DNA from 2 places in the Streptomyces sp. NPDC096046 genome. Region 2 is predicted to be linked to the other one. Evidence: riboswitches for the same ligand, from Rfam matches in the RefSeq annotation. Region 2 holds a riboswitch; the other holds the start of a gene.
What was found. A riboswitch is a leader RNA that binds a small molecule or an ion and turns the genes downstream of it on or off. The one in region 2 is predicted to bind thiamine pyrophosphate.
Positions count from the first base shown of each region.

Region 1: another riboswitch for thiamine pyrophosphate. It lies ahead of ABTX62_RS04130 (thiamine ABC transporter substrate-binding protein); the one in region 2 lies ahead of thiO (glycine oxidase ThiO).

Region 1 is NZ_JBEOSZ010000003.1:75,038-78,435, forward strand. Features, by position in the region: gene ABTX62_RS04125 (ABC transporter permease) at 1-901, opposite strand, end outside; gene ABTX62_RS04130 (thiamine ABC transporter substrate-binding protein) at 877-1,962, opposite strand; TPP riboswitch at 2,039-2,145, opposite strand; gene rlmN (dual-specificity RNA methyltransferase RlmN) at 2,185-3,291, opposite strand.
Region 2 is NZ_JBEOSZ010000034.1:21,728-25,125, reverse strand. Features, by position in the region: gene ABTX62_RS25820 (NAD(P)/FAD-dependent oxidoreductase) at 1-1,145, opposite strand, end outside; gene ABTX62_RS25815 (avidin-fold protein) at 1,178-1,528, opposite strand; TPP riboswitch at 1,581-1,692, shown strand; gene thiO (glycine oxidase ThiO) at 1,690-2,862, shown strand; gene thiS (sulfur carrier protein ThiS) at 2,859-3,059, shown strand; gene ABTX62_RS25800 (thiazole synthase) at 3,062-3,398, shown strand, end outside.

The sequences.
Region 1 (3,398 bases), on a different contig from region 2:
CGCCGAGCATCGCCCACTGCCCCGCGCCTCGGGGCCGGCGCGCGGTCACGGACGCGTCCACCAGCCGCAGCGCGGTCTCCCGCCGTCGCACGGTCCAGGCGTGCACCGCGAGGATCGCGCCCACCGCCACGAACTGGATCATGGTGAGCACGGCAGCGGTGGACAGGTCGAAGATCTCGGACGTCTGCCGGTAGATCTCCACCTCGAGGGTGGAGAAGGTGGGCCCGCCGAGGATCTGCACGACGCCGAAGGAGGTGAAGGTGAACAGGAAGACCATGAGCGCGGCGGCGGCCACGGCCGGGGCGAGGGCGGGCAGGGTGACCTGCCGCCAGGCCTTCAGCGGGGACGCCCCGAGCATCCGGGCGGCCTCCTCCTGACGGGGGTCGAGCTGCGCCCAGAGCCCTCCGACGGTGCGGACGACGACCGCGTAGTTGAAGAAGACGTGCGCGAGCAGGATCGCCCACACCGTGGTGTCCAGACGTACGCCCCACAGCTCGTCGAGCGGCCCGCCCCGCCCGACCAGCGCCAGGAACGCCGTACCGACGACGACCGTCGGCAGGACGAACGGGACGGTGACGACCGCCCTCAGGGCCTGCTTGCCGGGGAAGTCGAGGCGCGCGAAGACGTACGCGCCGGGGAGCGCGACGAGCAGCGTGAGCACAGTGGAGACCACCGCCTGCCAGGTGGTGAACCACAGGACGTGCCGGACGCCGGACTGCGCCAGCACGTCCCCGATCCGCCCGAGGTGCCAGGTCCCGTCGGCTTTCAGGCCGCGCGCGACGATCGCGGCGACGGGGTAGGCGAAGAAGACCGCGAAGAACGCGACGGGCACGGCCAGCAGACCGAACCGCGCCGCCGCGCCCCGCCGCCGAACGGCTACTTCAGGACGAGTGAGGTCCACGACTTGACCCACTGGTCGCGGTGGTCGGCGATCTTCGCCGGGTCCATGGTCTCGGGGTCCTTCGCCTGCGGCCCGTACGTCACGAACTCCGGCGGCACCTGGACGCCCTCGCGCACCGGGTACACGAACATGTTCATCGGCATGTCCTGCTGGAACCGCTCGCTGATCAGGAAGTCCAGGAGCGCCTTGCCGCCCTTGGGGTTCTCGGCGTTGCTGAGCAGTCCCGCGTACTCGACCTGCCGGAAGCAGGTGCCCTCGGCGACCCCGGTCGGCGCCGTGCTCGGCCTCGGGTCGGCGAAGACGACCTCGGCGGGCGGCGAGGAGGCGTAGGACACGACGAGCGGCCGGTCGCCCTTGGCCTTCTTGCCGCCGGCCGAGCCGGAGAACTCCTCGTTGTAGGCCTGCTCCCAGCCGTCGACGACCTTCACACCGTTGGCCTTGAGCTTCTTCCAGTACCCCTCCCAGCCGTCGTCGCCGTACTGTGCGGCGGTGCCGAGCAGGAAACCGAGGCCGGGCGAGGAGGCGGAGGCGTTCTCGGTGACGAGCAGGTTCTTGTACTGCGGCTTGACCAGGTCGTCGAAGTCGCGCGGCGGCCGCAGGTCGTGGTCGGTGAAGTACTTCTTGTCGTAGTTGACGCAGATGTCGCCGGTGTCGATGGGCGTGACCCGGTGCTGCTCCTGGTCGACCTGGTACTCGGCCTTGATCCGGTCCGAGCCCTTGGGCTCGTAGGGCTGGAAGAGGCCGTTGTCGAGGGCGCGGGACAGCAGGGTGTTGTCGACGCCGAAGAAGACGTCGCCCTGGGGGTTGTCCTTGGTCAGGATGGCCTTGTTCACGGCCTGCCCGGCGTCGCCGTCCTTCAGGACGTCGACCTTGTAGCCGGACTGCTTCTCGAAGGCCGCGATGACGTCCTTGGACGCGGCCCACGAGTCGTGGCTGACGAGCGTCACGGTCTTGGAGTCACCGGACCCCTGTCCGCCGTCGGACGATCCGCACGCGGCGAGTGTGCCGGCCAGGCCGAGCCCGACGACCGCCGCCGTCAGCCGCTTTGTGTTGATGCTCACTGGATTCCTCCTGGAGTGACCAGGAGAAGACGCGGCCCTGCCCGGGACTTGTGAGGTCCCGGGCAGGGCGCAACAGCTCGAGTGGTGACCGATCTCCCTACCCAGAATGACCTGGGCCAGGTTCGGAGGGTCTGCGGCCGTGTGCCGCACTCTCAGCGCTGTGGCGCTCCCCTGTCGGAATATGCAGATGTCGAATATGAGGGTGTGCTTACGACGGTCAGACTACCGTTCGGTGGCCGCGAGCTGACCACACGCCCCGTCGATCTCCTGACCACGGGTGTCCCGGATCGTCACCGGCACACCATGGGCGGCGATGGCCTCGACGAACGCCTTCTCGTCCTCGGGCCGGGAAGCCGTCCACTTCGACCCGGGCGTCGGGTTCAGCGGGATCAGGTTGACGTGCACCGGTCTGCCCTTGAGCATCCGGCCGAGCCGGTCACCACGCCACGCCTGGTCGTTGATGTCCCGGATCAGCGCGTACTCGATGGACAGCCGGCGGCCGGACTTGGCGCTGTACTCGAAGCCGGCGTCCAGCACCTCGCGGACCTTCCAGCGCGTGTTCACGGGCACGAGGGTGTCGCGCAGCTCGTCGTCGGGGGCGTGCAGCGAGATGGCCAGGCGACACTTGAAGCCCTCGCCGGAGAAGCGGTGGATGGCCGGGACGAGCCCTACCGTCGAGACGGTGATGCCGCGCTGCGAGAGGCCCACCCCGTCCGGCTCGGGGTCGGTGAGCCGCCGAATGGCGCCGGCGACCCGGTTGTAGTTGGCGAGCGGCTCGCCCATGCCCATGAAGACGATGTTGCTGAGCCGCGCGGGCCCGCCCGGCACCTCACCGTCCCTGAGTGCCCGCATGCCGTCCACGATCTGGTGCACGATCTCGGCGGTGGACAGATTCCGGTCGAGCCCCGCCTGCCCGGTCGCACAGAACGGGCAGTTCATCCCGCATCCGGCCTGGGAGCTGATGCACATGGTCACGCGGTCCGGGTAGCGCATCAGCACGGACTCGACGAGCGTCCCGTCGAACAGCCGCCACAGCGTCTTGCGGGTGGTGCCCTCGTCGGTCGACAGATGCCGCACGACCGTCATCAGCTCCGGCAGCAGCGCTTCCCGCAGCTTCCCCCGCGCACCGGCCGGAATGTCGGTCCACTGCTCCGGATCATGCGCGTACCGCGCGAAGTAGTGCTGAGAGAGCTGCTTGGCACGAAACGGCTTCTCCCCGACAGCGGCAACGGCCTCCTTGCGCTCGGCAGGAGTGAGGTCGGCGAGATGCCGCGGCGGCTTCTTGGCTCCGCGCGGGGCGACGAAAGTGAGTTCTCCGGGTGCAGGCATAACCCTCCCAGTGTCGCAGATCAACTCTGGGGGCCCAGGCCGGATCGGGGTGGGGGCGGTCACCTGTGTGTGCTGCCGGTCAGCTTTGGCCGGCTTCGGACGGCCCG
Region 2 (3,398 bases):
TCCCGCGGCCGGCCGACCGCCAGCAGCGCGACCAGCCGCTCACCGCGCAGCCAGCACACCGTCCAGGCCGGTCCGGAGGGCTCGCCCCGCCACAGGGTCGTGTCCGCGGCGGCGTGGTGCCCGGCGTACTGGACGAAGCGCCCGAACTGCTCGGACCAGAAGTAGGGCACCGGGTCGTACACCGCCGGTGTCTCCCCCGTGGCCCGGCCGACGATGTTCACGGCGACCGTGCGCGGCCCCTGGAGGGCGTTGTCCCAGTGGTGGACCAGCAGGCGCTCGCCGTAGCGCCCGGAGGGGAAGGAGGCGCAGTCGCCGACCGCGTACACGTCCGGTACGGACGTGCGCAGATGCTCGTCGGCCAGGACCTCGGCGTGGGCGCCGAGCGCGATGCCGGAACCGGCCAGCCAGGCCGTGGCGGGCCGGGCGCCGATGCCGACGACGACCGCGCCCGCGGGCAGCCGGGTGCCGTCGTCGAGGAGCACGGCACCCGGCTCGACGCGCTCCACGCGCGCGTGCGTCCGCAGTACGGCTCCCGCGTCGGCGTACCAGCCGGCCATCGGGGCGGCGACTTCGGCGGGCAGCGCCCCGGCGAGCGGCCGTTCGGCGGCCTCCACGACGGTCACCGCGCAGCCCGCCTCGCGCGCGGCGGTGGCGAACTCCGCGCCGATCCAGCCCCCGCCGACGACCACGATGTCCTGCCGGCGGGCCAGCACCGGCCGCAGCCGCTCGGCGTCGTCCAGGGTGCGCAGCAGATGCACGCCGGGCACGCCCTCCGCGCCGGGCAGCCGGACCGGTTCGGCGCCGGTCGCGACGACCAGGGCGTCGTAGGGCACGGGCCCGTCCTCGGTGTCCAGCTCGTGGTCGGCGGGGCGCAGGCCCAGCACCTCGCAGCCGAGCCGCAGTTCGATGCCGAGGGCGTCGAAGTCGACGTCGAAGGCGGAGCCCTCGGACTTGCCGAGCAGGACGGCCTTGGACAACGGCGGCCGGTCGTAGGGCTGGTGCGGCTCGGCGCCGATCAGGATCACATCGCCGGTGAAGCCCCGCTCGCGCAGCGCGACGGCGGTCTGCACCCCGGCCATGCCCGCACCCGCCACGACCACGCGCCGGGGCGCGGGTGAACCTGGTTCCTGCGTCTGCTCGCTCACTTGATCACCATAGACACCTGACGCGTTGTCAGTCAGTGCTCATGCGCCGTGACCTGCTCCACAACGCTCGTACCGGCGCCCCGCCGGGACTCCCACGCCCAGGTCTCCTCCAGCCGCACCCGCCCGTCCGGCAGCTCCACGACCGCCGAGACGCAGTGCCCCGAGGACGTGGTGCCGTCCCGCTGGAGCTGGACGTACCGGAAGTCCAGCCGGTCACCTTCCCGGGTACCCACGAGATGCCCCCGTACGACGTCGCCGCCGCTGTACTCGGCCCAGATCTCGCCCTGCCGCTCGTGGTACGCGAACCGGGTGCGGACGCCCACCTGACCGGGTGCCTGGTCGGCGACCGGGGCGAGGACGAGACCGTCGAGGGATCGGGCCATGGGCGGAGGCTCCCTTACTGCGGCGTGCGGCATCGGGCTAGGGTGGCCAACGTAAAGCACTCGCGGGAGCCCGGACGCACCGGGCTGAGAGGGAGGCTGGCGGCCTCCGACCGTACGAACCTGATCCGGGTCATGCCGGCGAAGGGAGGGGCTGGACGCCCATGTCGCCTACGTCCACCACATCAGACGTCCTGGTCATCGGGGGCGGGATCATCGGCCTGGCCACGGCCTGGCGGGCCGCGCAACGCGGGCTCGCCACGGCCGTCGTGGACCCCGAGCCCGGCGGCGGAGCCGCACAGGTGGCGGCCGGCATGCTGGCCGCCGTCACGGAACTGCACTACGGCGAGCAGACCCTGCTCGGCCTGAACCTCGCCTCGGCCCGGCGCTACCCGGACTTCGCCGCCGAGCTCACCGAGCTGACCGGCCAGGACCTCGGCTACCGCCGCTGCGGCACGCTCGCCGTGGCCCTGGACGCCGACGACCGGGCCCACCTGCGTGAACTGCACACCCTTCAGCAGCAGTCGGGGCTGGACTCGCAGTGGCTGTCGGGACGCGAGTGCCGGCGCCTGGAGCCGATGCTCGCGCCGGGCGTGCGCGGCGGGCTCCGGGTCGACGGTGATCACCAGATCGACCCGCGGCGGCTGGCCGGGGCCCTGGTGGCCGCGTGCGAGCGGGCCGGTGTGGTCTTCCACCGGGCGTGGGCGCAGCGGCTGACCGTCGTACGGGACCGGGCCGCGGGTGCCGTCCTGGCCGACGGGACCGCGCCGGCCGCCGGGCAGGTGGTGCTCGCCGGGGGCAGCCTCAGCGGGCGGCTCGCGGGGATTCCGCGGGACGTGCTGCCTCCGGTGCGCCCGGTGAAGGGGCAGGTGGTGCGGCTGACGATGCCGCAGCGGCCCGGGCCGTTCCTGAGCCGGACCGTTCGCGCGGTGGTGCGCGGCAGCCACGTCTACCTCGTGCCGCGCGAGAGCGGCGAGCTGGTCATCGGGGCGACCAGCGAGGAGCTGGGCTGGGACACCACCGTGACCGCGGGCGGCGTGTACGAACTGCTGCGGGACGCGCACGAGCTGGTTCCGGGCATCACCGAGCTGCCGCTCACCGAGACCCGGGCCGGGCTGCGCCCCGGCTCTCCCGACAACGCGCCGCTGCTCGGCCCGACCGGCCTGGAGGGTCTGTCGCTGGCCACCGGGCACTACCGCAACGGCGTCCTGCTCACGCCGGTGACCGGCGACGCCCTGGCACACGTCCTGACGACGGGCGAACTGCCCGCGGAGGCCCGGCCCTTCACGCCGAAGCGCTTCAGCCCCGCCACCGCACTCACGGAGCAGCCCGCATGAACATCTCCGTCAACGGGGAGCCCCGGGACGTCCGGCCCGGTACGGCCCTCGACACCGTCGTGAGGTCGCTCACCGCCTCGTCCTCGGGCGTGGCCGCGGCCCTCAACGAAACCGTCGTCCCGCGCACGCAGTGGTCCGCCACGCCGCTCTCCGAGGGAGACCGGGTGGAAGTCCTCACGGCCGTCCAAGGAGGCTGACCATGGCCGACGATCCGTTCGTCCTCGGTGGTACGTCGTTCACGTCCCGTCTGATCATGGGCACGGGCGGGGCGCCCAGCCTGGAGGTGCTGGAGCGGTCGCTCGTCGCCTCGGGGACGGAACTGACGACCGTCGCGATGCGCCGGGTGAACGCCTCGGTGCACGGTTCGGTGCTGTCCGTCCTGGACCGGCTCGGCATCCGGGTGCTGCCCAACACGGCGGGCTGCTTCACGGCCGGCGAGGCCGTCCTCACCGCCCGTCTCGCGCGCGAGGCCCTCGGCACCGACCTGATCAAGCTGGAGGTCATCGCCGACGAGCGCACGCTGCTGCCGGACCCGA